DNA from 4 places in the Pseudomonas cerasi genome. Region 1 is predicted to be linked to each of the others. Evidence: predicted binding sites of a transcription regulator. Region 1 holds the regulator's gene; each other region holds the start of a gene.
The links. The regulator sigma-54, encoded in region 1, starts transcription at its own class of promoters, with help from an activator protein. The targets are predictions, from matches to a motif close to ANTGGCATNNANNTTGCTNT.

Region 1 (7,929 bases):
TTGAGTGATTGTTGCAAAACCTGACCAAGCCGCTCGGTCAGGTAGACCGAACGGTGGTGTCCGCCGGTGCAGCCGATGGCAATGGTAACGTAGGAACGGTTACTGGCTGCAAACCGGGGTAGCCATTTGTTCAGGTAGGCAAAGATGTCCTGAAACATTTCTTCGACATCAGGCTGCACCGACAGGTAGTCGATAACAGGCTGTTCAAGCCCTGAATGGTCGCGCAGTTCTGGTTTCCAGTAGGGATTGGGCAGGCAGCGCACATCGAATACCAGGTCTGCATCGATGGGCATGCCACGCTTGAAACCAAATGACTCGATCAGAAACGCCGTGCCTGGCTCCGGCTTGTTCAGCAGGCGAAGCTTGAGCGCGTCGCGCAACTGATAGAGGTTCAGGTGGGTGGTGTTGATCTTCAGGTCGGCCAGATCGATGATCGGGCCAAGCAGTGCGGTCTCGTCGCGTATCGCTTCGGCCAGCGAACGATCGGCCGTGCTCAGGGGGTGGCGGCGCCGGGTTTCCGAGAAGCGCTTGAGCAGTGTGGCTTCGTCTGCATCCAGGTAGAGCACGTCGCACTGAATATTGCGCGCGCGGACTTCATTCAGCATCTGCGGAAAACGGGTCAGATGGCTGGGCAGGTTGCGCGCATCTATCGAAACCGCCAGCAGCGGTTCGGCGAGTTCGGTGTTGATCAGCGCGCGTTCCGCCAGCTCCGGCAACAGACCTGCCGGCAGGTTATCGACACAGTAAAAACCGTTGTCTTCCAGCACATCGAGCGCCGTACTCTTGCCTGAGCCGGAGCGACCGCTGACGATGATCATGCGCATGGTCAGTTTCCGTTCTGCACGTCCAGCACCACTTGATAAAGCGCCTGAGCGCTTTCGGCACTGCGCAGGCGCTTACGCACATCTTTGTCGTCGAGCATGCTGGCGATCTGGCGCAGCAGCTCCAGGTGCTCATCGGTAGCGGCTTGCGGGACCAGCAGGACGAACAGCAGGTCAACCGGCGCGCCATCGATGGCGTCGAAATCCACGGGTGTAGCGAGGTGAATGACTGCACTGACAGGCTCGCTGCAGTCAGCAAGGCGGCAGTGGGGAATGGCAATACCGTTGCCAAAACCGGTCGAGCCCAGTTTTTCCCGGGCAACGAGGCTTGCGAATACTGTATCCGAGACCATGCCCGGCACTTCACGGCCGATCAGGTTGGCAATTTCTTCGAGTACACGCTTTTTGCTGCCACCCGGCACGTTCACGAGGGAGCGGCCGGGGGTCAGGATATTTTCGATTCGGATCATTAAATGGGCGTTAGCGAGCGGCCGCACCTTTGAGGATGCTTTGCTGCTTTTCCTTATGCTTGAGCAATTGTCGGTCTAGCTTGTCAGTGAGCAGGTCGATGGCAGCGTACATGTCATCATGTTCAGCATTGGCAACGACCTCTCCACCATGGATGTGCAACGTGGCTTCGATCTTTTGCTTGAGCTTTTCGACCGTCATCGTGACCTGCACGTTGGTAATCTTGTCAAAATGCCCTTCGAGCTTCTTGAGCTTGAGCTCAACGTATTCACGAAGGGGTTTGGTCACTTCCAGTTGGTGTCCACTGATGTTGACTTGCATACAGCTTTCTCCTTTGCCAGTGCATAAAGAGGCAGGCATGGCGCCTGCCACTGGGACGCTGTGGCTCGGCCTGCATCACATCAGTCGCTTACGCTCACTGGAAGGGGCGATCCCGAGAGACTCACGGTACTTGGCGACTGTGCGACGGGCTACTTGAATGCCTTGTGCCTCCAGTAAACCAGCGATCTTACTATCACTCAACGGCTTTTTCTGATTTTCCGCCGCAACCAGTTTTTTGATGATTGCGCGAATTGCCGTGGACGAGCATTCTCCGCCCTCGGAGGTGCTCACATGGCTTGAGAAGAAGTATTTCAGCTCGTAAATGCCACGTGGGGTGTGCATGAATTTCTGCGTGGTCACCCGCGAGATAGTCGATTCGTGCATGCCAACTGCCTCGGCAATGTCGTGCAGGACGAGCGGCTTCATGGCCTCGTCGCCGTACTCGAGGAAACCGCGCTGGTGTTCGACGATCTGCGTGGCGACCTTCATCAGTGTTTCGTTGCGGCTTTGCAGGCTTTTAATGAACCAGCGCGCTTCCTGCAACTGATTGCGCATGAAGGTGTTGTCTGCGCTGGTGTCAGCGCGCCGCACGAAGCCCGCGTATTGCGGATTGACCCGCAGGCGTGGCACCGACTCCTGATTGAGTTCGACCAGCCAGCGTTCGTTGTCCTTGCGCACGATCACGTCCGGAATGACGTATTCGGCTTCGGTGGATTCGATCTGCGAGCCTGGACGCGGGTTGAGGCTTTGCACCAGCTCGATGACCTGGCGCAGCTCGTCTTCCTTGAGCTTCATGCGCCGCATCAGCTGGCCGTAGTCGCGGCTTCCGAGCAGATCGATGTAGTCGCTGACCAGGCGCTGTGCTTCTGTCAGCCACGGCGTTTTCGCTGGCAGCTGGCGCAGTTGCAGCAGCAGGCATTCGCTCAGATTGCGAGCACCGATGCCGGCAGGTTCGAACTGCTGGATGCGATGCAGTACGGCTTCGATCTCGTCGAGCTCGATGTCCAGCTCAGGGTCGAACGACTCGAGAATCTCATCGAGCGTCTCGTCGAGGTAGCCCTGATTGTTGATGCAGTCGATCAGCGTGACCGCCACCAGACGGTCCTTGTCGGACATCGGCGCAACATTCAACTGCCACAGCAGGTGGCTTTGCAGGCTTTCACCGGCGGAGGTGCGTGTGGTGAAGTCCCACTCGTCGTCATCGTTGCTTGGCAGGCTGCTGGCGCTGGTCTGGTAGATGTCTTCCCATGCGGTATCGACGGGCAGCTCGTTGGGAATGCGCTCGTTCCATTCACCGTCTTCAAGATTGTCCACGGTAGGCGCGGATTCCTGATAGGTCGGTTCCTGAACGTCGGGGTTGGGCTTTTGTTCGATGTTGTCGGCAAGCGGGTCGGAGTTGTCGAAGTCGTCGCCTTCTTCCTGCCGCTCCAGCATAGGATTTGACTCCAGCGCTTCCTGGATCTCCTGCTGAAGATCCAGAGTTGAAAGCTGAAGTAAGCGGATTGCCTGTTGCAGCTGCGGTGTCATCGTCAGCTGCTGGCCCATTCTCAAGACTAGCGATGGTTTCATGGCAGGGGCTAAACACCTTATTCGCCGGCGCGCATGCGCCATCTACTACAGGCGCCGTGGCGCCAAATTAAGCAAATTATATGCCTGAAACCTGTGCATTTGCCTAGAGTGATATGACAAATAAAATGTTGTCAATACACTGCGTAGGCATCAATCGGCTGCGAAGCGCAAAGGGGCAGACGATTAAAGGCGGAACTCGTGGCCGAGGTAGACCTCTTTCACCAGCTGGTTCGCCAGAATGGTCTCGGAGTCGCCTTCCGCAATCAGCTGTCCATCGTTAACGATGTAGGCCGTTTCGCAGATATCCAGTGTTTCCCGGACGTTGTGGTCGGTGATCAGCACACCGATACCCTTGGCCTTGAGATGGTGAATGATCTGCTTGATGTCGCCTACCGAAATAGGGTCGACACCTGCGAATGGTTCATCCAGCAGGATGAATTTCGGCGCGGTGGCCAGGGCTCGGGCGATTTCCACACGGCGACGTTCACCACCCGACAGGCTCATGCCCAGGTTGTCGCGGATATGGGTGATGTGGAACTCCTGCAGAAGGCTTTCCAGTTCCTTGCGACGTGCACCGGCGTCGAGCTCCTTGCGGGTCTCGAGAATCGCCATGATGTTGTCGGACACCGAGAGCTTGCGGAAGATCGAGGCTTCCTGTGGCAGGTAGCCGATACCCGCGCGGGCGCGACCGTGCATGGGTTGATGGCTGACATCCAGATCGTCAATCAGCACACGACCCTGATCAGCCTGGACCAGACCCACGATCATGTAGAAGCAGGTGGTCTTGCCGGCGCCGTTCGGGCCCAGCAGGCCGACGATCTGGCCGCTGTCGATGGAGATGCTCACATCGCGCACGACCTGCCGGCTTTTGTAGCTTTTAGCCAGATGCTGGGCTTTGAGCGTCGCCATTTACTGGGCCTTCTGAGGTTGATCGGTTTTCTTTTTCGGCTGGATGACCATGTCGATACGCGGACGTGGTGTGGTCACCTTGGCGCCGCCATTGGCCCGACCGGCGCTGACGACCTGTCTGACCGTGTCGTAGACGATTTTCTCGCCTTCCGAGGTGTTGCCATCATTGATGACCTTGGCCTTGTCGATCAGGACGATACGGTCCTGGCCGGCGTAATACTGAATGGTGACGGCATAGGCCTGCACGATCGGCTTGTCCACGGCAGGCTTCTGCTCGTAGTAGGCCAGATTGCCGACCGAGGTGAATACGTCGACTTCGCCCTGGGCATTACGCGTGATCGTCACGGTGTTGCCCGTGATTTTCATCGAGCCCTGAGTGATGATGACATTGCCCTTGTAAGTCGCCACGCCTTTCTTGTCATCGAGCTGAGCATCGTCAGACTGGATGTGGATAGGCTGATCTCGGTCGGTTGGCAGGGACCAGGCGCTCGCGCTTCCCAGTGCTGCGCCCAGGCCGAGCAATAAAGGAAGAGTTTTAACGAGCCTCATACTGTCCTCTTACGTTGGACAGCAGGTCCATCCTGCTGTCTTTCAAATACGCTTTCATTCCCTTGGCCGTAGTGACACCGCCCGCGCCGTCGATTCTAACGTCTTGGTCGGTCTCCGCATATTCCTTCTGAGGAAATACGGTCATGCGACTGCTGGTAATAATGGTCGTACGCTGTTTTTCATCGGTGCGCTCAACACGAACGGAATCCATCAGCTCGACCTGATCGCCCCCGGACGAAACTTCACCTCGTTTGCTTTGCACGTGCCACGGAAATGCTCCGCCGCGGTACATGTTCAGATTGGGTGTCGTCAGCAGGCTCACATCTGTGGCCTTCACATGCTCGACCTTGTCGGATGTCATGTCGTACTGAAGTGTGCCATCTGGCAGATACTGCACGCTGCGAGTATTGACCGCATAGTAGTCGATCGCCGTGTCGTCAATCGACGCATCAGGCTGGTCCATGAAGCTTTCCGGGCTGATGTTCCAGTAGCCGACCGCTGCCAGTAGCAGCGCCAGTACCCCGAGAAGCAGGAACTTGCGAATTTTTTTAGTGAACATAATGGCTTCTATAAATAGGCGGAGTGAGCCGCTTCAAGGTTGCCTTGCGCACTCAGAATCAGTTCGCAGAATTCGCGCGCTGCGCCTTCGCCGCCTCGCGCCCTGGTTATCCCGTGTGCATGCTCGCGTACAAAGCTGGCACCATTGGCCACTGCCATGCCCAGACCGACGCGTCTGATGACGGGCAAGTCTGGCAGATCATCACCCAGATAGGCGACCTGTTCGTAACTCAAATTGAGTTCTGCCAGCAACTTGTCCAGCACTACCAGTTTGTCTTCACGCCCCTGGAACAGGTGTTCAATGCCCAGGCTCTTTGCCCGGCGCTCGACTATCGCGGTCTTGCGGCCACTGATGATCGCCGTGGTGACGCCCGAAGCTATCAGCATTTTAATGCCTTGGCCGTCGAGGGTATTGAATGTCTTGATCTCGCTGCCGTCTTCCATGAAGTAAAGGCGGCCATCGGTCAGCACGCCATCGACGTCGAAGACTGCCAGCTTGATGGCCTTGCCGCGTTGCATGAGATCCTGGGTCATTATTTCGGTTTCCATTACATGACGCCTGCGCGCAGGAGATCCTGCAGGTTGAATGCGCCAACCGGCCGGTCGTTCTGGTCTACGACAACAAGCGCACTGATTTTGTTGTCCTCCATGATTTTCAGCGCCTCGGCGGCGAGCATCTCGGCATGGGCGGTCTTGCCATGAAGCGTCATGACCTCATCGATGATGGTCTGGCGGATATCGACAGGGCGGTCCAGCGTCCGGCGCAAGTCACCGTCCGTGAAGATGCCGGCCAGGGTGCCATCGGCTTCGACGATGGCGGTCATGCCCAGACCTTTACGAGTCATTTCAAGCAGTGCGTCGCGCAGCAGGGTACCGCGTTGCACGCTGGGCAGTGATTCGCCGGAGTGCATCACATTCTCGACCTTGAGCAGCAGGCGACGACCCAATGCGCCGCCCGGATGGGAGAATGCGAAATCTTCGGCGGTGAAACCGCGGGCGTCGAGCAGCGCTACGGCGAGGGCGTCGCCCATGACCAGTGCGGCGGTTGTCGAGGACGTCGGTGCCAGGTTGAGCGGGCAGGCCTCATGCACGACATGCGCGTTGAGGTTGATGTCGGCAGCCTTGGCCAGAATGGACTCGGGGTCGCCGGTCAGGCTGATCATCTTTATGCCCAGGCGCTTGATCAGTGGCAGCAGGGTGACGATTTCGTTGGTGCTGCCAGAGTTCGACAAGGCCAGGATGATGTCGTCACGGGTGATCATGCCCATGTCGCCATGGCTGGCTTCGGCCGGATGCACGAAAAAAGAGGTGGTGCCCGTGCTCGCCAGCGTGGCAGCGATCTTGTTGCCGATATGTCCGGACTTGCCCATGCCGACCACGACCACGCGCCCTTTGCTGGCAAGGATCATTTCGCACGCGCGCACGAAATCGCCGTCAAGACGTTCAAGCAAGCCTTGCATGGCTTCTATCTCAAGGCGAATGGTGCGTTGCGCCGATTGGATCAGGTCACTGGATTGGTTCATGTCTGGAAAGGGTCAGCCTGCTGAAAGGCGGCGATTATAGCGGTAATGAACGATTCCCTCACGTCTGATCGTCGTTGTGTTGTTTTTAAACGAATTTCCTACGTACCTGCGGGTCTGTATTCAAGCCTGTGGCCATAACATTGTGGTACAGAATAATTCAGCGAATACCTGAACCGCTCGGTTCTCTTCTTGGGGGCGGGTGGCTGCGGTGATATAGTTCGCGGCCTGTTCGGCACGCCTGGACAGCCTGTCGGTGTTCAAAAACCGACGGCTCAAGGCGGAAGCTGTATCGCAAGGAGTTTAGATGAGTCCTGATGACGCCTATGCGGTCGAGTTGAAAGGTGTGTCTTTCAAACGCGGTGCGCGCAGCATTTTCAATAACGTTGATATTCGTATTCCGCGCGGCAAGGTTACCGGGATCATGGGGCCGTCAGGTTGCGGCAAGACCACCCTGTTGCGCCTGATGGGTGCCCAGTTGCGCCCGAGCGAGGGGCAGGTGTGGGTCAATGGCCAGAATCTGCCGGAGCTGTCGCGCAGTGATCTGTTCGATGCCCGCAAGCAGATGGGCGTTTTGTTTCAGAGCGGTGCACTGTTTACCGATCTGGATGTTTTCGAAAACGTCGCCTTTCCCCTGCGCGTGCACACCGAGCTGCCGGAAGAAATGATCCGCGACATCGTTCTGCTCAAGCTTCAGGCCGTGGGCCTGCGCGGCGCGGTGGAACTGATGCCGGACGAATTATCGGGCGGCATGAAGCGTCGTGTCGCGCTGGCGCGCGCAATCGCTCTCGATCCGCAGATTCTCATGTATGACGAGCCCTTTGTCGGGCAGGACCCTATTGCGATGGGGGTGCTGGTGCGTCTGATCCGGCTGCTTAACGACGCACTGGGTATCACCAGCATCGTGGTGTCCCATGACCTCAGCGAGACTGCGAGCATTGCCGACTATCTATATGTCGTCGGCGACGGGCAGGTGCTGGGGCAGGGTACGCCGCAGGAACTGATGTCCTCGGACAATCCACGTATTCGTCAATTCATGACCGGCGAGCCGGACGGCCCTGTACCGTTCCACTATCCGGCGCCGGATTTTCGCGAAGATCTATTGGGGAAGCGCTGATGCGCAATAAGTCACTGATGGACCGGGTCAGCCTGCTGGGGCGTTCGGCCATTGATATTGTTACTGTTCTGGGGCGTTCCGGTCTGTTTCTGGTGCA
Region 2 (7,929 bases), on a different contig from region 1:
AGATCCCGCCCTGAGTCACCTGCAACCCGCCACCTGAAATGGACGCCAGTGGATAGCCCAAAACCGCTACGGTATCACCCGGCTCACAGCCCTGCCCGTCCCGGAATGTAACCGGAGACAACAGCGGTGCGCCCTGCACGCGCAGCAGCGCGATGTCGTTGCGACGGTCGATGACCACCGGCTCGGCCTTGTAACGGCCCTCCAGTGAAGTGATGTAGAACACGCCCATGTCTTCGATGACATGCGCACAGGTCATGACGTGCGCCGGGCCGACCACGAACGCCGTGCCGGTCGCCGACTCATGCCGCGGCCCGCCACCCGAGCCCGTAGAGGGGCGGCGCGGATGACGGTCGTCCACGTCCAGACCGATCTTGCGCCCGAACGCCGACAGTCCATACGCCGAGCCTTCGCTCAGCGCGCGGAATTTCCATTGCTCATTGCGCTTGTAGAACTCGCCAATGATGATCGCCGCTTCGCCGTTATCGCGCAGGTCCAGGCGGTGCTCGATATCGCCATCCACTTTGAGGTGCAGGCTGGCAATGTCGCGGATCGGCCCCATGGCGGCGTAGACGTAGACCATCAGCAGCACGCGATCACTGCCCGTCGGCAACCTGTCCAGCCTTAACGTGCAGCCAACGTCCTGAGGGCCGCCGCTCCACTCCATCCAGCCCTGCTCCTGATGCAGCAGCGCCGGATCACCCATTGGCTGGCGTTTGTCGTTGACCGCCAGCAAGGCGACCGCTGCGTACTCACCAAAAGCCGAAGACTTACCGCTCTCCAGGTTCCAGGAGCAGTGGGCGTTAGCTAAAGCAGTGTTTGCACCTGGCGCAAGAAGCTTCATGCCCGATCCTCCCTGATAAGAGCGATTAGTGATAGCAAAAATCTATTATCACGATCAAACCGAGGCCCGTACAGCGACCGTGATGGCCTTGACGCGGATATCTTCGAGCCAATGTGTTTCCGGTTCTTTCAAGCCGAGACGCCGTGCCGCGAAAGTACCCGGCAGGTTGATGCCGGTTTCACGGGTGTAGCCAATGCCGCCTGAATAACGCGGGTTGATCTCCAGCAAGCGCGGCTTGCCATCCGCGTCGTCGCGGGTCTGCACATTGATCAGCCCGTCGCAGGCAAAATGCTCCGCCGCACGTACCGCCAGCTGTACCGCTTCGCTGTCACGCTCGAAAGTCTGATTGAGCCCCACCTTGCGCCGCCCGACGAAAGCAACCGCCTTGCCGTGCTCGCAGACCATGTCTACCGAACACTCACTGCCCGGCATGTACGGCATGAGCAGCATGGCGGGAACATCATCGGCCTGACGATAAGCATTAAGGTACGCCTGAAAGGTCGTCTCACGCGCATCGGGGTTGGCGAAACAACGAAAATCGTCAACGTCGGTCTTGAAGCGCCAGAAGCCGCGCCCGTAAATCCCGACCACCGGCTTGATACACACCTCGCCAGACACCGCCAACGCATCGTAAGCCGTCTGCAACTCCTCGGCATTGCTGACGGCAATCCCCGGAATACACGCCAGCCCCGCCGCCTCGGCCGCTGCCGTGAAACGACTCTTGTCATCGACGTCCATGAAGGTCTGCAGGGACGTTCCGCCGGTAACGAGGTCCAACCCTTCAGCGACAAAACGCGCACGCTGCGCTTCGTAAAAGCTGCCTATACGCCCGGCGACAATAATCTTGACGCCCAGCGAGCGAGCAGTCTGCAGCACCCAGTCGATACGCTCGTCGTTATCGACCGGCTCTTGCAGCGCCATATCGGCCTGCCCGGTGATTTCGGAACGCTGCTGACGATGCGAAGCGATGATCTGTACCGACGCAGGCAGCGCATCGCGCGCACCCATGATCACTTCACGCTGGCTGGATTGCCCTTCAAGGAACCAAATCATGTCAATCTCCGGGAGACAACGCCGTCAGCAACGGCCTTGTCGAATTTTGTAATAACTGTTTTGCTTCGAAATGTTCGGATTAGGGCAAAGTCACGCAATTTTAAACAGAGGACGCTGGTATGAAGTGGCTGAGAAGGTCGATTTGGCTTGTGGTATTCGTTGCACTGGGGATCGGCGCATTAAGCCTCTACTACGTCCTGCCGCGCCATGATGTCGTGATGATCACCGGCGTGGAAGTCAAAAGAATGGACGCCGACGGCGTCATCAACGCCGAAAACCCGGCAGACGGCCCGACCCGCGACGTGTACTTCATCAACACCGAAGACCCGGACACCAAGAAAGTCGTGGTCTACCGCAACGAAGACACCGGCTGGAGCTTCCCGTGGTACTTCAAATTCGACTCCGCCGACATCCAGGCCAAAGCCCAGGGCTACTCGCGTGATTCCCAGCAACTGGCTTTGATCCGTTACTACGGCTGGCGGATAACGATCCTGTCGATGTTTCCCAACGTGACAGAGGTTGAGGCGGTGACGAGTCGTGATCAGCCGTTTCCGATTTTTAATACGATCTTTTTTGTGGTGGTGGGGTTGTTGGTGGTGATGGTTGTGGTTGGGGTGAGGAGGAGGTTTAAGGGGCGGGCGCGGGTTGATGGGGTGGTGCGTTAGAGGCTAATCCCTAACCTGAGCAGTCAGTTACTGCCTGGCCACGTATCTTAAGCTGCGTGGCTAAGCTCATAGTTAACGGCTGCTTTCACTGCGACAGGCGCAATCTCATATAGTAAAGCCACACGCTTCGCGTTCTGGCCTTCAGCCAGATAAGAATGATAGATCGTTGCTGTGTCGATTCCCGTTGTTGCCAACACCGGTTTGCCAAAATTCCTTGCCGGGTCCAAAACAACTGCCTTGCTTCGCTTTACCGGATACCAGCGCTTTGCCGACTCTTCACCTGCGTAATCAATGCCCTCGTACAGAGAGGGCGTAATGACCTGCTTGAACGCGTATTGCCGCCTCACCAGATCCAGCAGAGCCTCATCACCCGTTTCATCCAGGACGGTCGCGAAAATGTCTCGCCCGTCAGTTTGAAAACGTCTGCACGTAAACGGGTAGCGCTGACCAAACATTTCTCTGGCTTGTAACGAGGCGCTGCGGATCGCTTGCAAGCTGACGTCGTGCTGGCGAAATGCATGAACAAAACGAATTTCCAGCAGGTCGTGGAAGCCGAGCAGCTTGTCGTCCAGAAATGCGACCTCTGGCGTCCAGAGGCCGGGGTGATCGACGCCTGCCGCGCTATAGCCAAATATCCATCTGCGAATGTCCTTTGCCGGAATGCCAGTGTATGAGGACGCTTCTGCTGGGGTATAGAGACCTAATCCGAGGAGGCGGCTGGGTGATGTAGTAGTGTTCATAGCCTCTCTCCTCATGTGTGGGGTAATCAGGTGAGTAATTCTGGGCTTGATTCGGATATCAATCAACGGACGTTTTGATAACCGAAGTGGATCAGGAAGTGACCTAATACAAAAGCTGAAATGTCCTACGATGCAATCGCATAGCACCAAGCAATCGAATCAAAGCGCTCCCAACGAAGCACATTCGCCGGGGGCGTTATTGTTTCAACAGGTGAGTCTGATCTGAGTCTCTAGCAGGCTCAGGCCTTGTTGAACAGTTCGGGAAAACCTTCCGCTTTCAGTACAGCCTTGACGGATGGACGTGCTTCGACTCGGGCCATGAACGCTTGCAAAGCAGGTTGCGCTTCCAGCGAAATGCCAAAATTGACAGACCAGCGTGTTACCGCGAACAGGTAGGTGTCAGCAACGCTGAAATCGTTACCCAGCAGGTAATCACGGCCATCCGCCAGCAGGCCATTCAAGTAGGTTTGTCTGGCGATGACCGGACGCTGAGCGTCGGTGGCATCAGCTTAAGGAGATGGAAGAGAAAGGTGTGGTGATTAGGACGGTGCTGGCGACTTCGCCACCTTCTGCGGAGTACAGCCTTTCGGAGTTGGGGCTGGAGTTGCTTCCTGCGATTGAGGCGATTGGGTATAAGCTTAGGTTGAAGCGGAGGGATGAAATGGTTGAATTGGCAGGTGGTAAACCACAGTTGAACAGTGACTGGCCTTAGTCTGACATCAGCATCAAGAAGACCATCATACTAGCTGAAAACGCCAATAGTGAAACTAAGATACCGCGAAGAGCCAATTACAACAACCAACACCACTTCAGAACCTTTACCACCAAGTAAGACCTGTTAAGTTATCGCGGATGCTTATAGCATGGCATGGCATTTAAAAATTCATAGCGTGTGGCACACAAAGAATAGCCCAGCCTACGGCTAGGCTATTCCATACCCCTGACAAAAGGGGATTTAACCATTAAGTTTTAGGAAGGTAGGCGGTTGTAACCGTACCACCAACAGTCCATGTGCATTGAGCACTTGTAACACATATCATTGAATACACCACGGTTTTTGCGTCTACGTCAGCGCTACCGGTAGCTTGCATCAAAACTGTAACAGTCCCCTGCGTTGCTGACGTACCAACAGCAGTAACAGAAGCAACATACTTACTATTTATGCTAGCAGCAGCCGGCAAACCTAAAGATGCATTTGTTGTTGCAGTCGATAGACTACCGTCATTGAAAGCCAGCGCAAGTGCTTGCTGCGCCGGCGCAGAAATTGCGGAGGCCTCAGAAACCTTAGCCTTTAATGTGTAAGTGTTATATGAAGGGATTGCGACGGCAGCCAGAATACCGATGATCGCAACTACTATCATGAGTTCAATTAACGTAAAACCTTTTTGTGCTTTCATTGCTACTTCTCCGAGGCGTCAATTATGTGGTGCCTTGCGATCGAGAAAGCATAGGTCGTGCCAACAATACAGCAGCTCTGACTGCTGCAAGAATATGCGAAATACACGACTCTGAAAGGCTCAGAAATCAGCAGAAACTGACAATTTTCGTCACATGTCTCTCTGCCATTTGGCAGCACCGCCCGACTGCGCTATAACCCACCCATTGTCTGTGTCTGGTGGTTTTATGACTGATGCTGTCCTCACTGGCTTGGCCAAACAATTGGTCCTCGCCGAGCTACTTACTGAATCTGTTGCGCAACAAGCGTATCAACAGGCGCGCCGCGACAAGATTTCGTTGGTGAGCTATCTGGTTCAGAACAAACTGGTCAAAAGTCTGACACTGGCAGAGATGGCTTCCGACCAGTTTGGCGTGCCATTCATGGACCTCGCCAGTCTGGACAAAGAAAGCCAGCCTAAAGGCCTAGTGAGTGAAAAGCTGGTTCGACAGCATCATGCCTTGCCGCTGTGGCGACGTGGGAACAAGCTGTTCATTGGCATATCGGACCCGACCAATCATCAGGCAGTCACCGATATTCAGTTCAGCACCGGCCTGAATACCGAAGCGATTCTGGTAGAAGATGACAAGCTGACCACTGCAATAGATCGCTTTTTTGACAGTGATACCGGTCTAGGTAATCTGGAAGATGTCGATCTGGGCTTGGATATCGAACCGGCCGATGGCAAGGAAACCTCTCTAGCTACACAGAATGATGCTGACGATGCTCCAGTAGTGCGATTTGTCAACAAAATGCTTATGGATGCCATCCGATTAGGATCATCCGACTTGCACTTCGAGCCCTACGAAAAGATCTTCCGTGTACGCTTGCGTACCGATGGCATCCTGCACGAGGTCGCCAGACCGCCGATCCATCTGGCAAACCGTATTGCTGCGCGCCTGAAGGTCATGGCCAGCCTCGATATTTCGGAACGACGCAAACCGCAGGACGGAAGGGTCAAGTTGCGGGTGTCCAAAACAAAGGCTATCGATTTTCGTATGAATACCTTGCCCACACTGTGGGGCGAAAAGATTGTGATGCGGATCCTAGACCCGACCAGTGCGCAGATGGGTATTGATGCTCTGGGCTACGAGCCAGAACAAAAGGCACTGTATCTGGAAGCGCTGAAACAGCCGCAGGGCATGATTCTCGTAACTGGTCCCACTGGGTCCGGCAAGACTGTTTCGCTGTATACAGGCCTGAATATTCTCAATACCGTAGACATCAACATTTCTACAGCCGAAGACCCGGTGGAGATTAACCTGGAAGGTATCAACCAAGTCAACGTCAATCCGCGTCAGGGGCTGGACTTTTCTCAGGCATTGCGCGCGTTCCTGCGTCAAGATCCCGACGTAATTATGGTCGGCGAGATTCGCGACTTGGAAACTGCCGAAATCGCCATCAAGGCGTCACAGACCGGCCACATGGTGCTGTCAACCCTGCACACCAACAGTGCGGCAGAAACCCTGACTCGCCTGCATCATATGGGTGTCGCAGCATTCAACATTGCTACAGCAATCAACCTGATTATTGCGCAGCGCCTTGCGCGCAAGTTGTGCAGCCACTGCAAGAAAGAACTCGATATTCCTCGCGAGACACTGATTCGAGAAGGTTTTCCTGAAGAGAAGATTGGCACTTTCAAGATTTATGGCCCAGTGGGCTGTGAGCATTGCAATAGTGGCTATAGAGGCAGGGTCGGTATTTACGAAGTCGTCAAGAAAACAGCGGAACTGGAGCGCATAATCATGGAAGAAGGCAACTCATTAGAGATTTCCAGGCAGATGCGTAAGGACGGCTTCCACGACTTGCGAACCTCGGGCCTTTCGAAAGCTATGCAGGGCATCACCAGCCTTGAAGAAGTCAATCGCGTGACCAAGGATTAAACATGGCCAGCAAGGCAGTCAAAGTCATCGTTTACACGTGGGAAGGTGTGGACAAGAAAGGCACTAAAACCAGTGGAGAACTGAGCGGCCATAACCTGGCACTTGTAAAAGCACAACTGCGCAAGCAAGGCATCAATCCGACCAAAGTGCGCAAGAAGTCCGCTTCGATCTTCGGTAAGGGCAAGAAAATAAAGCCTCTGGATATAGCTTTTTTTTCTCGGCAGATGGCCACAATGATGAAAGCCGGCGTTCCATTGCTGCAGTCGTTTGACATCATCAGCGAGGGTGCTGAAAACCCGAACATGCGTACGCTCGTGGGTTCACTCAAGCAGGAGGTGTCGGCCGGCAACAGCTTTGCGACGGCATTGCGACAGAAACCGGAATATTTCGATGACTTGTTTTGCAACTTGGTAGATGCCGGTGAGCAAGCAGGGGCACTTGAGAGTCTGCTGGACCGAGTGGCAAGCTATAAGGAAAAGACGGAAAAGCTCAAGGCTAAAATAAAAAAAGCAATGACGTACCCAATCGCCGTGTTGATCGTAGCGATTATTGTATCAGGTATTTTGTTGATCAAAGTGGTACCGCAGTTTCAATCCGTGTTTGCTGGTTTTGGTGCGGACTTACCTGCGTTCACTCTAATGGTTATTGGTCTTTCAAAAATTGTTCAGGAGTGGTGGCTGTTAATCGTTGGCCTATTGTTTTCAGGATTTTTTTTATTTAAACGGGCTTACAAAAAATCTCAAAAATTTCGCGACGGACTTGATCGTCTTTTGCTAAAGGCACCACTCATTGGGCCTCTTATTTTCAAATCTTCGGTAGCTCGCTATGCGCGCACACTTGCTACGACTTTTGCCGCTGGTGTACCGCTTGTGGAGGCGTTGGACTCGGTTGCTGGAGCCACAGGCAATGTAGTGTTCAAAAATGCAGTCAATAAGGTCAAGCAAGACGTTTCCACAGGTATGCAATTGAATTTCTCGATGCGATCTACGGGAGTATTCCCAAGCCTTGCGATCCAGATGACAGCCATTGGCGAAGAATCCGGCGCCCTGGACACCATGCTCGACAAGGTAGCTACTTATTACGAGGATGAAGTCGATAACATGGTCGACAACCTGACCAGCCTGATGGAACCTATGATCATGGCCTTTTTGGGAGTGATCGTCGGCGGCCTTGTTATTGCCATGTATCTCCCCATCTTCAAACTCGGAAGCGTTGTCTGAAATGCCCCTCCTCGATTTCCTGGCCAGCTCACCGCTGGCCTTCGTCATTACCTGCTGCCTACTCGGCCTCATCGTCGGAAGCTTCCTCAACG
Region 3 (7,929 bases), on a different contig from region 1:
GCCGGATATTGCCGCTGTGCGTCGCGACTTCACGCCACCGGCAGAGAACACCTTGCCGATCCGCAACGTGGTGGTGATCCTGATGGAAAGCTTTGCCGGTCACTCGGTAGGCGCCCTGGGCAACGATGCCAACATCACGCCGTACTTCGACAAGTTGTCCAAGGAAGGCCTGTTGTTCGATCACTTCTTCTCCAACGGTACCCACACCCACCAGGGCATGTTCGCCACCATGGCGTGCTTCCCGAACCTGCCGGGCTTCGAGTACCTGATGCAAACGCCGGAAGGCAGCCACAAGCTGTCGGGTCTTCCGCAATTGCTGAGTACGGGCCGCAACTACGACGACGTCTACGTCTATAACGGCAACTTTGCCTGGGACAACCAGTCGGGTTTCTTCAGCAACCAGGGCATGACCAACTTCGTCGGCCGCGAGGACTTCGTCAATCCGGTGTTCTCCGATCCGACCTGGGGTGTTTCCGACCAGGACATGTTCGACCGTGGTGCGCAGGAGCTCAAGGCCCGTCAGGACGGCAAGCCGTTCTATGCCTTGTTGCAGACCCTGTCCAACCACACGCCGTATGCGCTGCCGGATCCTCTGCCGGTCGAGCGCGTCACCGGGCATGGCTCGCTGGACGAGCATTTGACCGCCATGCGTTATGCCGACTGGGCGCTCGGCCAGTTCTTCGAGAAGGCCAAAAAAGAGCCTTACTACAAGAACACGTTGTTCGTGGTGCTGGGCGACCATGGTTTTGGTAACGATAAGCAACTGACTGAAATGGACCTGGGCCGTTTCAACGTGCCTCTGCTGCTGATCGGCCCTGGTGTGCAGGAGAAGTTCGGCCAGCGCAGCAGCATTGTGGGTACGCAGGTCGACGTAGTACCGACCATCATGGGGCGTCTGGGTGGCCTGAACCGCAACCAGTGCTGGGGCCGCGATCTGCTGAACCTGCCTGAGGGTGACAAGGGCTTCGGTGTGATCAAGCCGTCGGGCAGTGAGCAGGTGGTCGCTATCATCAGCGGCAATCGCATCCTGATCGAACCGACCGAGATGCCTGCCAAGCTGTTGACCTACACGCTCGGTGCCAAGCCGCATGCCGAAGAAGTGCCTGATGCGCCGGACACGCAGGAGCTCAAGCGCAAGCTGGAAAGCTTCCTGCAGACGGCCACCAAGAGCCTGCTGGACAACACGGCCGGTGTAGAAGCCAGCAAAAACCGCAACTAATGACAACCGACTCGTCCGGCTGACCGGCGAGTCGAATCAGTCTGGCGACAAGGGCCCTCGGCATTGACTGCGAGGGTCTTTTTTTTACCCGTCATGGGTGGCCCTGCGGCGTAATCGGTTGAACGAATGCGCGGGCCAAAAGGTCCAGATCACATAAGCCAGAGTGCCTGGCTTCGTATGGGAGGCATTGATGAAACAGTGGGCCATTTTGTATCTGGACAAGGATGGTGTGCAGCAGCGCCGCGAGGCTGGTTTTGATGAGCGTCCCAGTGAGGAAGAGGCTGCGCGTTTCCTGCGCAAGGACCTTTACCCAATGACCGACGAGCTGGATCTCAATGATCTTGACGGGCGTACTGAGGAGCCTACCGTGAAGACGCTCAAGGACCATAACAGTGTGCAGATTATTTCCATTACAGAAGTTGCCTGATCTGCGCTGATTCAAAAACCTTTTCGTGGCAACCACTTGGCATCCGGCCCACGATGGGGCTACTCTGCAGATGAGGCTGTTCAGACGGCCTCTGACATCTCGATACCCGACCGGCGCCAAGCCTGGTCCGGTCAGCTACATGCTTGATTCCCCACGCCGGATTATCTGTCGTGAGGCGGCCCCCGAGGACTCGGCGGTCGCTCTGGAAGAGTTGAAACTCTATCTATCGTTGCATAGGAGGACGTTTCATGAGCACAGCCTATCAAGAGGACATCAGCAGTAACGTACTGCGCCGCATGAAAGAAGGCGGTTTTGACTTCGCGCGAATCTATCCCATCGAGTTCTACGCCATCTTCCCGGATGAGGAACGGGCACGGCAGGCCGCAGAGCAATTTCGCGGCGAATCCCTCAACACCCAGGTAAACGTACGTGATGACGGCCATTGGCACCTGCAATTGAGCAAAGTCATGTACGCGACTTATCACGGCATTGGTGACTTCGAGCAGGACTTCCAGACGGTCATTTCACCTATGGACGGCGAAGTCGAGGGATGGGGCGTTACTCAGGAGATCAGAAGACTGCACGCTTGATGGCTGCGGATTGTCAGGCATACACCACCGGCTGATTCGGGACACGTTCCGGATCGGCCGGTTCTGTTTTCGGCCCGCGTTCATAAACAGTGGTCAAAAAAAAGCCACTCAAACGAGTGGCGCAAAGGGAAGTCTGTTTAAAATCCGCAGGCGTTCTTCATCTGCTGGACAAAATATCGGTTGCGGCAAAAAACGGCGTTTGGTGCCCTGTTTGCTCGGTTGCTGTGGAGTGTGGCGAACTAATGCTGTTGGCGGAAATCAACTCTGACTATGCTGATCATAGATTTCACGGTTGAATGACGCTTCCGAATGAGGCGCAAAAGAATTGGCTTGGGCGTTTAGTGCACAGGAATGGTGCGTAGAACGTCGAGTGTTTACCTAACCTTTTGAAATTAAAGCGTTTATGCCGGTGGCACGGGCTTTGCGATGGTCTTGGTGTCCATGGTGACAAGGAGTACGGCATGATCCGCACCTTTTATGACGAGATGTACGATGCGGGCGGCGTAGTCCGTCCGCACTATCGGGAGTTCGCCCGCTGGCTGGGTGATACGCCTCCCGAGCTTTTGGCTCAACGCAGGCGCGAAGCTGATCTGCTGTTTCACCGTGCCGGGATCACGTTCACACTCTATGGTGATGAGCAGGGCACCGAGCGGCTTATCCCTTTCGATACCATCCCGCGCAGCATCCCGGCCAGCGAATGGCGGGTTGTCGAGCGTGGCTGCATTCAGCGCGTCAAGGCGCTGAACATGTTTCTCGCGGATCTGTATCACGACCAGCGCATTATCAAGGCCGGGATCATTCCCGCCGAACAGGTGCTGGCCAACGAGCAGTACCAGTTGGCAATGCAGGGCCTGAATCTGCACCGCGATCTGTACTCGCATATTTCCGGCGTCGATCTGGTGCGCGACGGTGATGGCACGTATTACGTGCTGGAAGACAACCTGCGCACTCCGAGCGGCGTGAGCTACATGCTCGAAGACCGCAAGATGATGATGCGCCTGTTTCCGGAGCTGTTTTCCGCACAGCGCATTGCGCCGATCGATCATTACCCGAACCTGTTGCTCGACACGCTCAAGAGTTCCAGCCATCTGGACAACCCGAGTGTCGTGGTGCTGACGCCTGGCCGCTTCAACAGCGCCTTTTTCGAGCATGCGTTTCTGGCTCGCGAGATGGGCGTTGAACTGGTGGAAGGTGCCGACCTGTTTGTCCGTGATGACCGCGTGTTCATGCGCACCACCGACGGCCCGAAAGCCGTTGATGTGATCTATCGTCGTCTCGATGACGCATTCCTCGATCCGCTGGCCTTCAACCCTGATTCGATGCTGGGCGTTCCTGGGCTGCTGTCTGCCTATCGATCCGGCAATGTGGTGCTGGCCAATGCCATCGGTACCGGCGTCGCGGATGACAAGTCGGTTTACCCCTACGTCACCGACATGATTCGCTTCTATCTGGATGAAGAGCCGATTCTCAAAAACGTGCCGACCTGGCAGTGCCGCAAGCCGGAAGAGCTGTCCCATGTGCTGGCCAACCTCGGCGATCTGGTCGTCAAGGAAACCCAGGGCTCCGGTGGCTACGGCATGCTGGTCGGCCCCGCAGCGACCGCCGCCGAGATCGAAGCCTTCCGGGCACGCCTCAAGGCCAAGCCGCATGCGTACATCGCCCAACCCACCTTGTGCCTGTCGACCTGTCCGACCTTTGTCGAGAACGGCATCGCCCCGCGACATATCGATTTGCGCCCGTTTGTTCTGTCCGGTCGTGAAACCCGCGTTGTGCCTGGCGGGCTTACCCGAGTGGCCTTGCGTGAAGGCTCACTGGTGGTCAATTCGTCACAGGGTGGCGGAACCAAAGACACCTGGGTGGTCGAGGATTAAGGATGCCTGCCAATGTTAAGTAGAACTGCCTCTGATCTTTTCTGGATGTCGCGTTACCTGGAGCGAGCGGAGAACCTCGCCCGCATGCTGGACGTGAGCTATTCGCTGTCGCTGATGCCGCAGGACGGGCGGGGCGACGGGCTGGATGAAATAGCCATGCCGTTGCTGATCACCGGAACGCTGGAAACCTATATCGAGCGTCATGGCGAGCTGCATGCCGAGCGCATGCTGCATTTCTTTGCCCTGGACGCCACCAACCCCGCCAGCATCTACAGCTGCCTGGGCGCAGCGAGGGCCAGTGCGCACGCGGTGCGCGGGCGCATCACCGCAGACATGTGGGAGAACATCAACTCCACCTGGCTGGAGATTCGCGGCATCGCCCAGCAGGGCCTGACCCGCTACGGCATGAGCCGTTTCTGTGAATGGGTCAAGGAGCGTTCGCACCTGTTCCGTGGCGCGACCTACGGCACCATCATGCGTAACGATGCGTTCCGTTTCATCCGTCTGGGCACGTTCATCGAGCGCGCCGACAACACCATGCGCATGCTCGATGCCCGCTATGAAATGCTTGAATTGCGTGGGCCACAGGCCAATGCTGCGGCAGACAACTCGGCGGCCGGTTATTACCAGTGGAGCGCCTTGCTGCGCGCACTGTCCTCGTTCGAGGCTTACACTGAAGTCTATCGGGATGCGCCAGGCGCGCGTCAGGTTGCTGAACTGTTGTTGCTGCGTGCTGACATTCCACGCTCGCTACGCGCGTGCCTGGAAGAGATGGACGTCATTCTGGCCAGCCTGCCGGGCGTCAACGGGCGTCCCGCACAGCGCATGGCGGCCGAGATGGATGCCAGATTGCGCTACACCAGCATCGACGAGATCCTGGCTGAAGGCCTGCACGAGTGGTTGAACGAATTCATTCCGCTGCTGGCCCAACTGGGTGATGCCATTCACACTTCGTACCTGGAGGCTGCATGAGACTTTCGATAAGCCATGAGACCACCTATCACTACGATGACCAGGTGCGCTCGAGTATCCAGTATCTGCGCCTGACGCCTCACGACAGTGAGCGCCAGCAAGTGCTCAGCTGGCAGCTGACGTTGCCACGTCCGGTGCGTGCGCAGATCGATCCCTTTGGCAATATCCTGCACGTCCTGAGCCTGGAAGAGCCGCACGAAGCGATCATCATCGGCGCGCGCGGGCAGGTGGAAATCGACGAAACCCGCGAGGCCGAGCACGAAAGCCAGTCGGCATTACCGTTTTTGCGCGTGACGCGACTGACCGAGCCTGACGAAGCGATTCGCAGTTTTGCGGCGATGGAGTGTCGCAAGCGGGCTGACCGCACAGGGTTGATCGACCTGATGCAGGCGCTCAACCAGCACATGACCTACACCCAGGGCGCGACCGAAGTGGACACCAGTGCCGCGCAGGCCTTCGCCGGACGCTCTGGCGTCTGTCAGGACCATACTCATGCGTTTCTGGCCTGTGCCCGCAGCCTTGGGGTGCCGGCCCGTTATGTTTCCGGTTATCTGTGCAGCGAAGACAGCGAGCATCTGTCCAGCCACGCCTGGGCCGAGGCCTGGATAGACGACGCCTGGTACAGTTTCGATGTCACCAATCAGTTGGCGATCCCCGAGCGCCATTTGAAACTGGCGGTCGGGCTGGACTATCTGGACGCCTGTCCGGTGCGCGGCATGCGGCGCGGCGGCGGATCCGAGCAGATGCACGCCAAGGTCGTGGTGTCGCCCATGACCGGCACGCCGAAAGTGAAAACCCGCGTGCAAGTCCAGACGCAGCATCAGTAACCCGCAGCGGGTCTGCGCATCATGAAATGGCCGGGCTCAACTACCCGGCCATTGTTCATTCGGCAGGGTCGTCGGTGATGTCGTAGAGCGCGTTATGCAGCTCTTCATAGTTGCCGCCATTGATGACGCTGAAGTAGCCCGCAGCCCTGAGCTGTTCCTGAGCCTTGTCGGCCTTGCTGTCCGTGCTGCTGAAAATGACGAACACGGCATTGCGGTCGTTGAGCACCTGTTTCATCTGATTGACCAACCGTCGGTCATCGACGCGTACGGCGTTCAGTACCGTGCCTGCGTCATAGTCGGTCTGGCTACGTACATCCATTGCCAGTTTGCCTTCCTTCAACGCTGCCACGGCCGCAGCCTGATCGACCATCCCCGCGTGTGCTGCGAAGCTGCTGACAAGTGCCCAAACAGCAATCCATTGGCGCATAAACCCACCTCCCTCAGTGCGAATGGAAAGAGTTGCACAGTTGAACATAGTTCGAAAGCGCGTGGATCAGCCAAACAATCGATTCAGGTTAGGCACGATCAATAACAGCGCAGTGGTAAAGAGGATCAATCCCGCCTGACGTACTTTGGAGTGCTTGAACTTGAACATGGCTGACCGCCTTTTGTTGTTATTCCTGAGCGACAGAAGCAGGCCGATCCGCAAAACGGATCATCGACTGCTGGCAAGGTTGCGCATTGAACAGGTGGGTCCGGTCATTCGACCGCTGGCCCGAGCGCTGAAAGGATTTTGCGCGCTTCCTGTTACAGATCTAACCATAGAGCCGAGGTGCCCTGGAGTTTAGAACTGTTGGGAATCTAAAATTGCTTATCTAGAAGCGAAAGCTATTATCGGAAGGGGCGCTGAATCAACAGGCCTTTTCTAGACGCTTCGTCTTTGCCCGTCAGCTTTGCACCGTTCGTCCGGGACAGATTTTTCCTACATGGAATAAACGTCTGAAGCGGGACGGGGCACTGCTTGATTTGCCGAGGCCTTCAAGGCAGGCTCTGCCGGTGCGCTACTGCCTCATTACTGCTTCAGGATCCCTTTTATGTCTTTACGCATCTGTATTCTGGAAACCGACAATCTGCGACCTGAACTGGTCGAGCAATATCACGGGTATGGGCGGATGTTCGAATTACTCTTCGCTCGCCAGCCCATCGCCGCAGAGCTGACGGTTTACAACGTGGTGCAGGGCGACTATCCACCTTCAGACGAGCAGTTCGATGCTTACCTGGTGACCGGCAGCAAGGCCGACTCATTTGGCACCGACCCCTGGATTCAGACCTTGAAGGTCTATCTGCTGGAACTGTATCAGCGCGGCGAAAAACTGCTGGGCATCTGCTTCGGTCACCAGTTGCTGGCCTTACTGCTGGGCGGCAGGACCGAGCGTGCCGTGCAGGGGTGGGGCGTCGGGATTCACCATTATCAACTGGCCCCCGCCAGGCCGTGGATGACACCGGCGATGGACACGCTCACGCTGCTGATCAGTCATCAGGATCAGGTCACCGCGCTGCCCGAGAACGCCACGGTCATTGCGTCCAGCGAGTTCTGCCCGTTTGCGGCTTACCATATCAATGATCAGGTGCTGTGTTTCCAGGGGCATCCCGAGTTCATCCATGATTTTTCACGCACCTTGCTTGACCTTCGTCAGGAAGCGCTGGGCGAGCAGATTTACAAGCAGGGTGTGGCCAGCCTTGACCACGACCATCATGGCGCGACAGTGGCGGAATGGATGATGCGCTTTGTGGCGCACAAACCGGAAAAACAGTCAGTCTGACCCGGCGCATGGCCCATCGTCATGCGTTCGCCGGACTGTTTGAATGAGGTTGCAGTGGCGGGTTTATAGCCAGCCGGAGCGCTTGAAGCTGGCGAACAGTGCCGTACACCCGCCCAGAATGACGCCCAGCACGATGAAGTAGCCGTATTCCCACTTGAGTTCAGGCATGTTCTCGAAATTCATGCCGTAGATGCCGGCAATCGCTGTCGGGAACGCCAGAATCGCTGCCCAACCGGCGAACTTGCGTTGCACGATGCTCT
Region 4 (7,929 bases), 790 kb from region 1:
GTTGATAACACCTCAGCAACCAGCGTCTCATCGACATTCCTGAATACGCTGCAGAACCCGACACCGACCAAGACGGACTCTACCGGTACGTTGGGCAAGGATTCGTTTCTGCAACTGCTGGTCACGCAGATGAAGAACCAGAATCCTCTGGACCCGCAGGACAACACGCAGTTCGTGGCGCAACTGGCGCAGTTCAGCAGCCTTGAAAGCATGCAGAACCTGACGTCGACGGTGGATACGATCGCCAGCAGCTACAAGTCGTCGCAGGCCTTGCAGGCCTCGTCACTGGTCGGTCGCTCGGTGATCATTGATGCGAGCAGTACTTCGGTCGATACCACCAAAGGCCTGACCGGTTCGATCGTGGTGCCGGGCGAAAGCTCGCTGACGACCGTCAAGGTGTACGACGCGCAATCGAATCTGGTCGACAGTGTCGACCTGGGCACGCAAAAAGCCGGTACCACCAGCTTTGCCTGGGACGGTACGGACTCAAGCGGTACCCAGCTGCCATCGGGCACTTACAGCTTCAAGGCTGAAGGCTCGGTGGAAGGCAAGAACACGCAGTTTTCAACTTACCTGCCCGCCACGGTCAACAGTGTCACGCTGGGTGTCAATGGCGCAGAAACAACGCTTAACCTGGCCAGCGGCAGTGTCGCCCTGTCCAAAGTTCAAACTATCGGATTGTAGAGCCGCTACGGCGCAGGAGTGAAACATGTCTTTCAATATCGGCCTTAGTGGGCTCTATGCTGCAAACAAAAGTCTCGACGTTACCGGCAACAACATTGCCAACGTCGCGACAACCGGTTTCAAATCGTCACGTGCCGAGTTCGCTGATCAATATGCTCAGTCGATTCGCGGTACTTCCGGCAATACCAGCGTCGGCAGTGGCGTGACTACCGCTGCGGTTTCCCAGCAGTTCTCCCAGGGCAGTCTGACCACCGGAACAGCCAACAGTCTGGACCTTGCCATCAATGGCGACGGGTTCTTCATGCTCAGCAATAACGGTGAGAAGCTGTATACCCGTGCCGGTGCATTCCACACCGACAAGGAAGGCTATGTCGTCAACAGCAGCAACATGAAGCTGCAGGGTTACAACGTTGACGCCAATGGCTCAGTGGTGACTGGCGCGCTCAGCGATCTGCGTGTGAACGCGTCCAACCTGGAGCCCAAGGCGACGACCACAATCACCAACTCCGCCAACCTGAACTCGACAACCGCGCTGCCGACCGTTTCGACGTTCGATGCCACCGACACCAATAGCTACAACGTCAAGTACAGCACCCCGACTTATGACACTCAGGGTAATGCGCATACCCTGGATCAGTATTTCGTCAAGACCGGCACCAATACCTGGTCGATGTATTCCCTGATGGACGGGCGCAGCATTTCCGATCCGACGTCCACCACGCCGGACAAGAATAACCTGACATTCGACTCCTCGGGCAATCTGGTGACCACTGCCGGCGGCTCTGTTCCTACCGACAGCGCCAACATCAAGTTCAACGCTGACGGTACATTCGCCGTGACCAACTGGGTGCCTGGCGTGCAGGTCGGTACTGGCACGACAGCTACCTGGGCAGCCAACGGTGCGACGGGCGCTGCTTCGATCAAGCTGGACATGTCGAGCACTACCCAGACCGCTTCGGTATCCGGTCTGCTCAAACAGGATCAGAATGGCTACGCCACTGGCCAGCTTAGCGGCATGAACGTTGACTCGAGCGGCAACCTGTTCGCCACTTATACCAACGGCAAGTCGCAGGTGATCGGTCAGACTTCGCTGACCAGCTTCGCCAACGTGCAGGGTCTGGCGCAGGCCGGCGGCACCAACTGGCGTGAAACGTTCGCTTCCGGTGTACCGGTGAGCGGCGCACCACAGTCGGGTACGCTGGGTTACATCACCGGTCAGGCGCTGGAAGAGTCCAACGTCGACCTGACCATGGAACTGGTTAACCTGATCAAGGCGCAGAGCAACTATCAGGCTAACGCCAAGACCATTTCCACCCAAAGCACCATCATGCAGACCACTATTCAGATGACGTAATACGCGTTGTTTGATACGTGCTGAAAGAGCCCCTGTAAAAAGGGGCTTTTTTATGGTTGTCTGCAAAGTATTTTGTCATGTCTTTTTTAGTGCTGAAAGTTACGGATTACTCCCTCAGTCTACTTGGAAACTTCCTACGCACGATGGTGTGAGAATAAAACTCCTCTATGAATTGCCTTTATGGCAAGGGAGTTCTCATGTCATTCAATACAGCGATCAGCGGTATTCAGGCTGCCAATAAACGACTGGAAGTAGCGGGTAATAATATTGCCAACGTCGGCACCCTGGGGTTCAAGTCGTCTCGTGCGCAGTTTTCTGCTCTATATGCGTCCGCACAGTTGGGGGCCGGGCAGCACGCTGTCGGGGATGGCGTACGACTTGCTTCGGTGCAGCAGAATTTCAATCAGGGTGAAACCGTGATCAGTTCCGGCAATGCGTTGGATATGCGTATTCAGGGTAACGGTTTTTTTGTGGTCAGTGATCAGGGTTCACTGGCCTATACCCGGGCCGGCGCCTTTCTGAAGGATGCTGCCAACTTTGTCGTCGACAGCGATGGTGGGCGTTTGCAGGGTTATGCCGCAAACGACAAGGGCGAGATTGCCAGTGGTATCCGCACGGACTTGCAGATCGATACGTCCAACGTCGGTGCTCGGGCCACGACCCGGGTGGCCGAAACCATCAATCTGGATGCCTCGCTGCCGTCACTCGCCCGCTTGCCGACCTTTGACCCGGACAACCCCGCGACCTATACACGGGTTGCCACCCGGACCATCCAGGATGTGGGGATCACTCCGGTGCCCGCATCCGACCATGAACTGAAGCAGTATTTCGTCAAGACCGAGGCTGATCAGTGGTCGATGTATGTACTGGTGGACGGGCGCAACCCGGTGGATCCCGACAGCGTAGCGCCGTTGCAGGTAAGCCTTGAGCTGAAGCCTGACGGTTCCCTGTCGTACAGCGGCAATGATCAGCATCTGCGCAAGCTTTCGGACACCGAGTTTGCCTTGCAGGGTTGGGTGCCTGCCGCGCAGATCAATGGCGCCTGGGCGGCAAATGGCTCCCTGAACGGCGGGGCTGTTTCGTTGCCGTTGAGCGACGCCGGGGCCAGTCTGCTCGACCCGGGCGATACGGTCATGCATCGGCCGGTTCCGCACTTCAACCCCGCAGATCTGAACACCTATAGCAGGATGTTCGGTAACCAGATCTTTGACAGTCAGGGCAACATCCATGAGCTGAAACAATATTTCGTGAAGGACGGCACCAACAGCTGGCGCCTGCACGTACTGATCGACGATCGAAACCCGCAGAACTCCGGGTCCACCACGCCGCTGACGGCAAACATCGTCTTCGATTCCCATGGCGCCGTCGCGTCGTTGACCGGCAGTCCGGGCCTGAGCAGCAATGGCGATCAGCTGAAGCTCACGGGCTGGTCGCCTGTGAGGGCGGTTGATCCTGGCACCGGTCGCGAGCGCTGGATATCCAATGGGGCGGCTGGCAGCGCTGACGGCATCACCATCGACTTCACCCATCTGCTTCAGCACAACGCTGCCAGTTCGCGCTCCGCCGCATACGTGGATGGCCATTCGGCAGGGGAATTGAAAAGCCTCGACGTTGGCCGGGACGGCATTCTGCGTGCGGGGTTTACCAATGGCATGACTAAAGATATCGGTCAGGTGATGCTCGCCAGTTTCGCCAATCCGCATGGCTTGCAGCCGCGTAGCGATACACGCTGGACCGCCACTGCCGATTCCGGAGTGGCTGAATATGATGTGCCGGGCGTCGGTACGCTGGGCAGCATCGTCAGTGGCGCGCTGGAAGGTTCGAACGTCGTGCTGGCCGATGAGCTGATTGCGCTGATCCAGGCCCAGACGGCCTATCAAGCCAACTCCAAGGCGATATCCACCGAAGTGACGCTGATGCAGACGCTGATCCAGTCGACCTGATCAGATCGAGCAGTCGGCTTTGATGAAGTGGCCTTTCAAGCGTTTCCAGCCTGGGCCCGGGCTGGCCTGGGCGCAGACGATCCGGCTGTCGCCCTGCCATTTGTAATAGTGGGCGGGAGCGGCCTGAGAGAGCAGGGCAAAGGTCATCAGGCTCGCGCTCGCGATACCGATGATGCACGCACGAAAAGGCATGACGGTTCCCGGTCACGGTTGCGGTGTCGGCAAGATTATCACTGTCGATCCGGTTCTCGGCGCAGTTCGCTGAAGTTTTTTTGGCGGTGTTTCCTGTCTGGCAAGCGGCAGGCGGCAGTCCGCCGCCGCTATTGGTTGGCGCTCTTTCCTCAAGCCATCGGCGATCGCCAGTTTTTACTGGCTAATCAGGCATTTGTATCGAGCCTGACAAGTTGGTTCAAAAATTGCTTTAACCCTTTCAGAACAGCTACAGGCGGCAAGCGTCTGTCGGAGGAGGAAGACTGTGGACAAGTTGCTTTACGTCGCAATGAGCGGTGCATCCGAAAACGCGATCGCGCAAAAGGCTCATGCCAACAACCTGGCAAACGTCTCGACCAACGGTTTCATGCGTGACCTGGAACAGGCCCGCTCGATGCCGGTGTTTGGCGAGGTCATGCCATCGCGAGCCTACGCCATGAGCGAGCGTCCCGGGACCGACTTTTCCGCCGGTGCGATGGTGCAGACCGGTCGTGAGCTGGACATCGCCGTCAAGGGTGATGGCTGGATCGCAGTGCAGACCCCCGACGGCGGTGAAGCCTACACCCGCAGTTCCGGCATGAACATCGATGCCCTGGGCGTGTTGCGCGACGGCAGTGGTTTGCCGGTTATGGGCAACGGCGGTCCGATTGCCGTGCCGCCTCAGCAGCAGATCGAGATCGGCGCCGACGGCACGATCAGTATTCGTTCGCTGGGCGAGAGTCCTCAGGTGATGGCGCAGGTCGACCGCATCAAGCTGGTCAAGCCTGACCTGAAGACCATGGAGAAGGGCCCTGATGGCCTGATCCACACCAAGACCGGCCGGCCTGCCGATGCAGATGCCACCGTTCAGGTCGAGTCCGGCTTTCTGCAGGCGAGCAACGTCAATGCGGTCGAGGAAATGACCTCGGTACTGGCCTTGTCCCGTCAATTCGAATTGCACGTCAAGATGATGAAGACCGCCGAAGAAGACGATCAGTCTATGGCTCGCGTCTTGCAACTTGGCTAATCAATGACAGCTTGCGCCGACAAACCGGCGCTCGAGGAGAACACACATGCTTCCTGCACTATACGTCGCCAAAACCGGTCTTGCCGCTCAGGACACCAACCTGACCACCATCTCCAACAACCTGGCGAACGTCTCGACCACCGGTTTCAAGAGTGACCGGGCCGAGTTCCAGGACCTGCTGTATCAGATCAAACGCCAGCCGGGTGCCCAGTCCACTCAGGACAGCGAACTGCCTTCCGGCCTGCAACTGGGTACCGGTGTGCGTATTGTCGGTACGCAGAAGAACTTCACTGCCGGTAGCCTGCAGACCACCAACAACCCGCTGGACCTGGCGGTCAACGGTCGTGGTTTCTTTCAGGTGACCCAGCCGGACGGCACCATTGCCTACAGCCGTGACGGTACTTTCCACCTCGACGCCAACGGCCAGATCGTCACGGCCAACGGTTATGCCCTCGAGCCTGCGATCGTCGTTCCGCAGAACGCCCAGACTTTTACGGTCGGTCAGGACGGTACTGTTTCCGTCACGCTGGCAGGCGCAACCGCTACGCCGCAGATCATCGGCAATATCCAGACCGCCGACTTCATCAACCCCGCCGGCCTGCAGGCCATCGGTGGCAACCTGTACCTGGAAACCGGTTCGAGCGGCGCGCCGCAGATCGGCACCCCTGGCCTTAACGGCCTGGGCCCGACCCTGCAGAACACCCTTGAAAACTCCAACGTCAGCACCGTTGAGGAACTGGTCAACATGATCACTACCCAGCGCGCCTACGAGATGAACTCCAAAGTGATCTCGACCGCTGACCAGATGCTGCAAAACCTGACTCAGAACCTGTAAGTCCTTGATGTCGCTGCTCGTAGAACCGCTCAATCCGATGGGGCGCCTGATAAGCGCCTGTTACACCGCGAGGTTTCAAGTGTCATGAACCGCCTTAGTGTTCCGCGTTTTTCAGTGTTGATCGCTTCATTGTGCGGGATCACCCTGCTGTCCGGCTGTGTCGCGCCGACGGCCAAGCCCAATGACCCTTATTACGCTCCGGTGTTGCCGCGTACGCCCATGTCGGCGGCTGCCAACAATGGCGCCATCTATCAGGCCGGTTTCGAGCAGAACCTGTACGGCGACCGCAAGGCCTTCCGTATTGGCGACATCATCACCATCACGCTTTCCGAGCGTATGGCGGCGAGCAAGGCGGCCACTTCGGCGATGACCAAGGACAGCACCAACAGCATTGGTCTGACCTCGCTGTTCGGTTCGGGTCTGACCACCAACAACCCGATTGGCGGTAACGACCTGAGCCTGAACGCTGGTTACACCGGCGCGCGGACTACCAAGGGTGATGGCAAGGCCGCACAGAGCAACAGTCTGACCGGGTCGGTCACCGTGACGGTTGCGGATGTGCTGCCCAACGGCATTCTGGCGGTGCGTGGCGAGAAGTGGATGACCCTCAATACCGGTGACGAACTGGTGCGGATTGCCGGCCTGGTCCGGGCTGACGACATCGCTACCGATAATACCGTGTCGTCCACCCGTATCGCCGATGCACGTATTACCTATTCGGGGACCGGAGCCTTTGCCGATACCAGCCAGCCAGGCTGGTTCGACCGGTTCTTCCTCAGCCCGTTGTTCCCTTTCTGATAGCGGGATAGACATGATCAAGCTCAAGCAACTGATAGCGGCGACCTTGTTGTTGTCCACAGCGTTCGGCGTGCATGCCGAGCGTCTGAAGGACATCGCAAGCATCTCCGGCGTACGGGCCAACCAGTTGATCGGTTACGGTCTGGTCGTGGGTCTCAACGGTACAGGTGACCAGACCACCCAGACCCCGTTCACCCTGCAGACCTTCAACAACATGCTGTCGCAGTTCGGCATCAAGGTGCCGTCGGGTTCGGGCACCGTGCAGCTGAAAAACGTCGCGGCGGTTGCGGTGTACGCAGATTTGCCAGCGTTCGCCAAACCGGGCCAGACGGTCGATATCACTGTTTCCTCGATCGGTAACTCCAAAAGCCTGCGCGGTGGTGCGCTGTTGATGACACCGATGAAAGGTGTCGACGGCAACGTTTACGCCATCGCTCAGGGCAACCTGGTGGTCGGCGGTTTCGACGCGGAAGGCCGTGACGGCTCGAAGATTACCGTCAACGTTCCGTCGTCGGGTCGAATCCCCGGTGGTGCGTCGGTAGAACGCGCTGTACCGAGCGGCTTCAACCAGGGCAACACCCTGACGCTGAACCTGAATCGCTCCGACTTCACCACTGCCAAGCGCGTCGTGGACAAGATCAACGACATGCTTGGCCCTGGCGTCGCTCAGGCGCTGGACGGTGGTTCGGTGCGCGTGACTGCGCCGCTCGACCCAAGCCAGCGTGTGGATTACCTGTCGATTCTGGAGAACCTGGAAATCGATCCGGGCCAGACCGCTGCCAAGGTCATCATCAATTCGCGGACCGGCACCATCGTCATCGGCCAGAACGTCAAGGTTTCACCTGCTGCCGTCACCCACGGCAGCCTGACCGTGACCATCACCGAAGACCCGATCGTCAGCCAGCCGGGCGCATTGTCCGGCGGCCAGACTGCGGTAGTGCCTCGCTCGCGGGTTAACGCCCAGCAGGAACTGCACCCGATGTTCAAGTTCGGTCCAGGCACCACGCTGGATGAGATCGTTCGCGCGGTCAATCAGGTGGGCGCTGCGCCCGGTGACCTGATGGCCATCCTCGAAGCCCTTAAGCAGGCCGGCGCGTTG

Region 2: the regulator sigma-54 is predicted to act here: its motif matches at 4,742-4,761, upstream of PI739_RS24135 (pilin).
Region 3: the regulator sigma-54 is predicted to act here: its motif matches at 2,645-2,664, upstream of PI739_RS04455 (circularly permuted type 2 ATP-grasp protein).
Region 4: the regulator sigma-54 is predicted to act here: its motif matches at 4,385-4,404, upstream of PI739_RS10410 (flagellar basal body rod protein FlgF).

What each region holds. Positions count from the first base shown of each region.
Region 1 covers NZ_JAQJVM010000002.1:1,079,766-1,087,694, reverse strand. Annotated here, with positions in the region: gene rapZ (RNase adapter RapZ) at 1-824, opposite strand, end outside; gene ptsN (PTS IIA-like nitrogen regulatory protein PtsN) at 827-1,291, opposite strand; gene hpf (ribosome hibernation-promoting factor, HPF/YfiA family) at 1,302-1,610, opposite strand; gene PI739_RS13975 (RNA polymerase factor sigma-54) at 1,686-3,179, opposite strand; gene lptB (LPS export ABC transporter ATP-binding protein) at 3,363-4,088, opposite strand; gene lptA (lipopolysaccharide transport periplasmic protein LptA) at 4,089-4,637, opposite strand; gene lptC (LPS export ABC transporter periplasmic protein LptC) at 4,624-5,196, opposite strand; gene PI739_RS13955 (KdsC family phosphatase) at 5,205-5,744, opposite strand; gene PI739_RS13950 (KpsF/GutQ family sugar-phosphate isomerase) at 5,744-6,718, opposite strand; gene PI739_RS13945 (ATP-binding cassette domain-containing protein) at 7,023-7,832, shown strand; gene mlaE (lipid asymmetry maintenance ABC transporter permease subunit MlaE) at 7,832-7,929, shown strand, end outside.
Region 2 covers NZ_JAQJVM010000005.1:55,402-63,330, forward strand. Annotated here, with positions in the region: gene PI739_RS24105 (trypsin-like peptidase domain-containing protein) at 1-841, opposite strand, end outside; gene PI739_RS24110 (ATP-grasp domain-containing protein) at 896-1,894, opposite strand; gene PI739_RS24115 (DUF1523 family protein) at 2,014-2,559, shown strand; gene PI739_RS24120 (DUF433 domain-containing protein) at 2,607-3,194, opposite strand; gene PI739_RS24125 (glutathione binding-like protein) at 3,539-3,760, opposite strand; partial or broken gene PI739_RS24130 (winged helix-turn-helix transcriptional regulator) at 3,805-4,011, shown strand; gene PI739_RS24135 (pilin) at 4,262-4,696, opposite strand; gene pilB (type IV-A pilus assembly ATPase PilB) at 4,923-6,617, shown strand; gene PI739_RS24145 (type II secretion system F family protein) at 6,620-7,837, shown strand; gene PI739_RS24150 (prepilin peptidase) at 7,839-7,929, shown strand, end outside.
Region 3 covers NZ_JAQJVM010000001.1:1,009,234-1,017,162, forward strand. Annotated here, with positions in the region: gene PI739_RS04440 (LTA synthase family protein) at 1-1,219, shown strand, start outside; gene PI739_RS04445 (hypothetical protein) at 1,410-1,646, shown strand; gene PI739_RS04450 (ribonuclease E inhibitor RraB) at 1,895-2,236, shown strand; gene PI739_RS04455 (circularly permuted type 2 ATP-grasp protein) at 2,698-4,107, shown strand; gene PI739_RS04460 (alpha-E domain-containing protein) at 4,120-5,079, shown strand; gene PI739_RS04465 (transglutaminase family protein) at 5,076-5,906, shown strand; gene PI739_RS04470 (rhodanese-like domain-containing protein) at 5,962-6,333, opposite strand; gene PI739_RS04475 (amidotransferase) at 6,941-7,669, shown strand; gene PI739_RS04480 (magnesium and cobalt transport protein CorA) at 7,733-7,929, opposite strand, start outside.
Region 4 covers NZ_JAQJVM010000002.1:287,224-295,152, reverse strand. Annotated here, with positions in the region: gene flgD (flagellar hook assembly protein FlgD) at 1-684, shown strand, start outside; gene flgE (flagellar hook protein FlgE) at 710-2,038, shown strand; gene PI739_RS10420 (flagellar hook protein FlgE) at 2,236-3,981, shown strand; gene PI739_RS10415 (hypothetical protein) at 3,982-4,173, opposite strand; gene PI739_RS10410 (flagellar basal body rod protein FlgF) at 4,457-5,197, shown strand; gene flgG (flagellar basal-body rod protein FlgG) at 5,244-6,032, shown strand; gene flgH (flagellar basal body L-ring protein FlgH) at 6,117-6,830, shown strand; gene PI739_RS10395 (flagellar basal body P-ring protein FlgI) at 6,844-7,929, shown strand, end outside.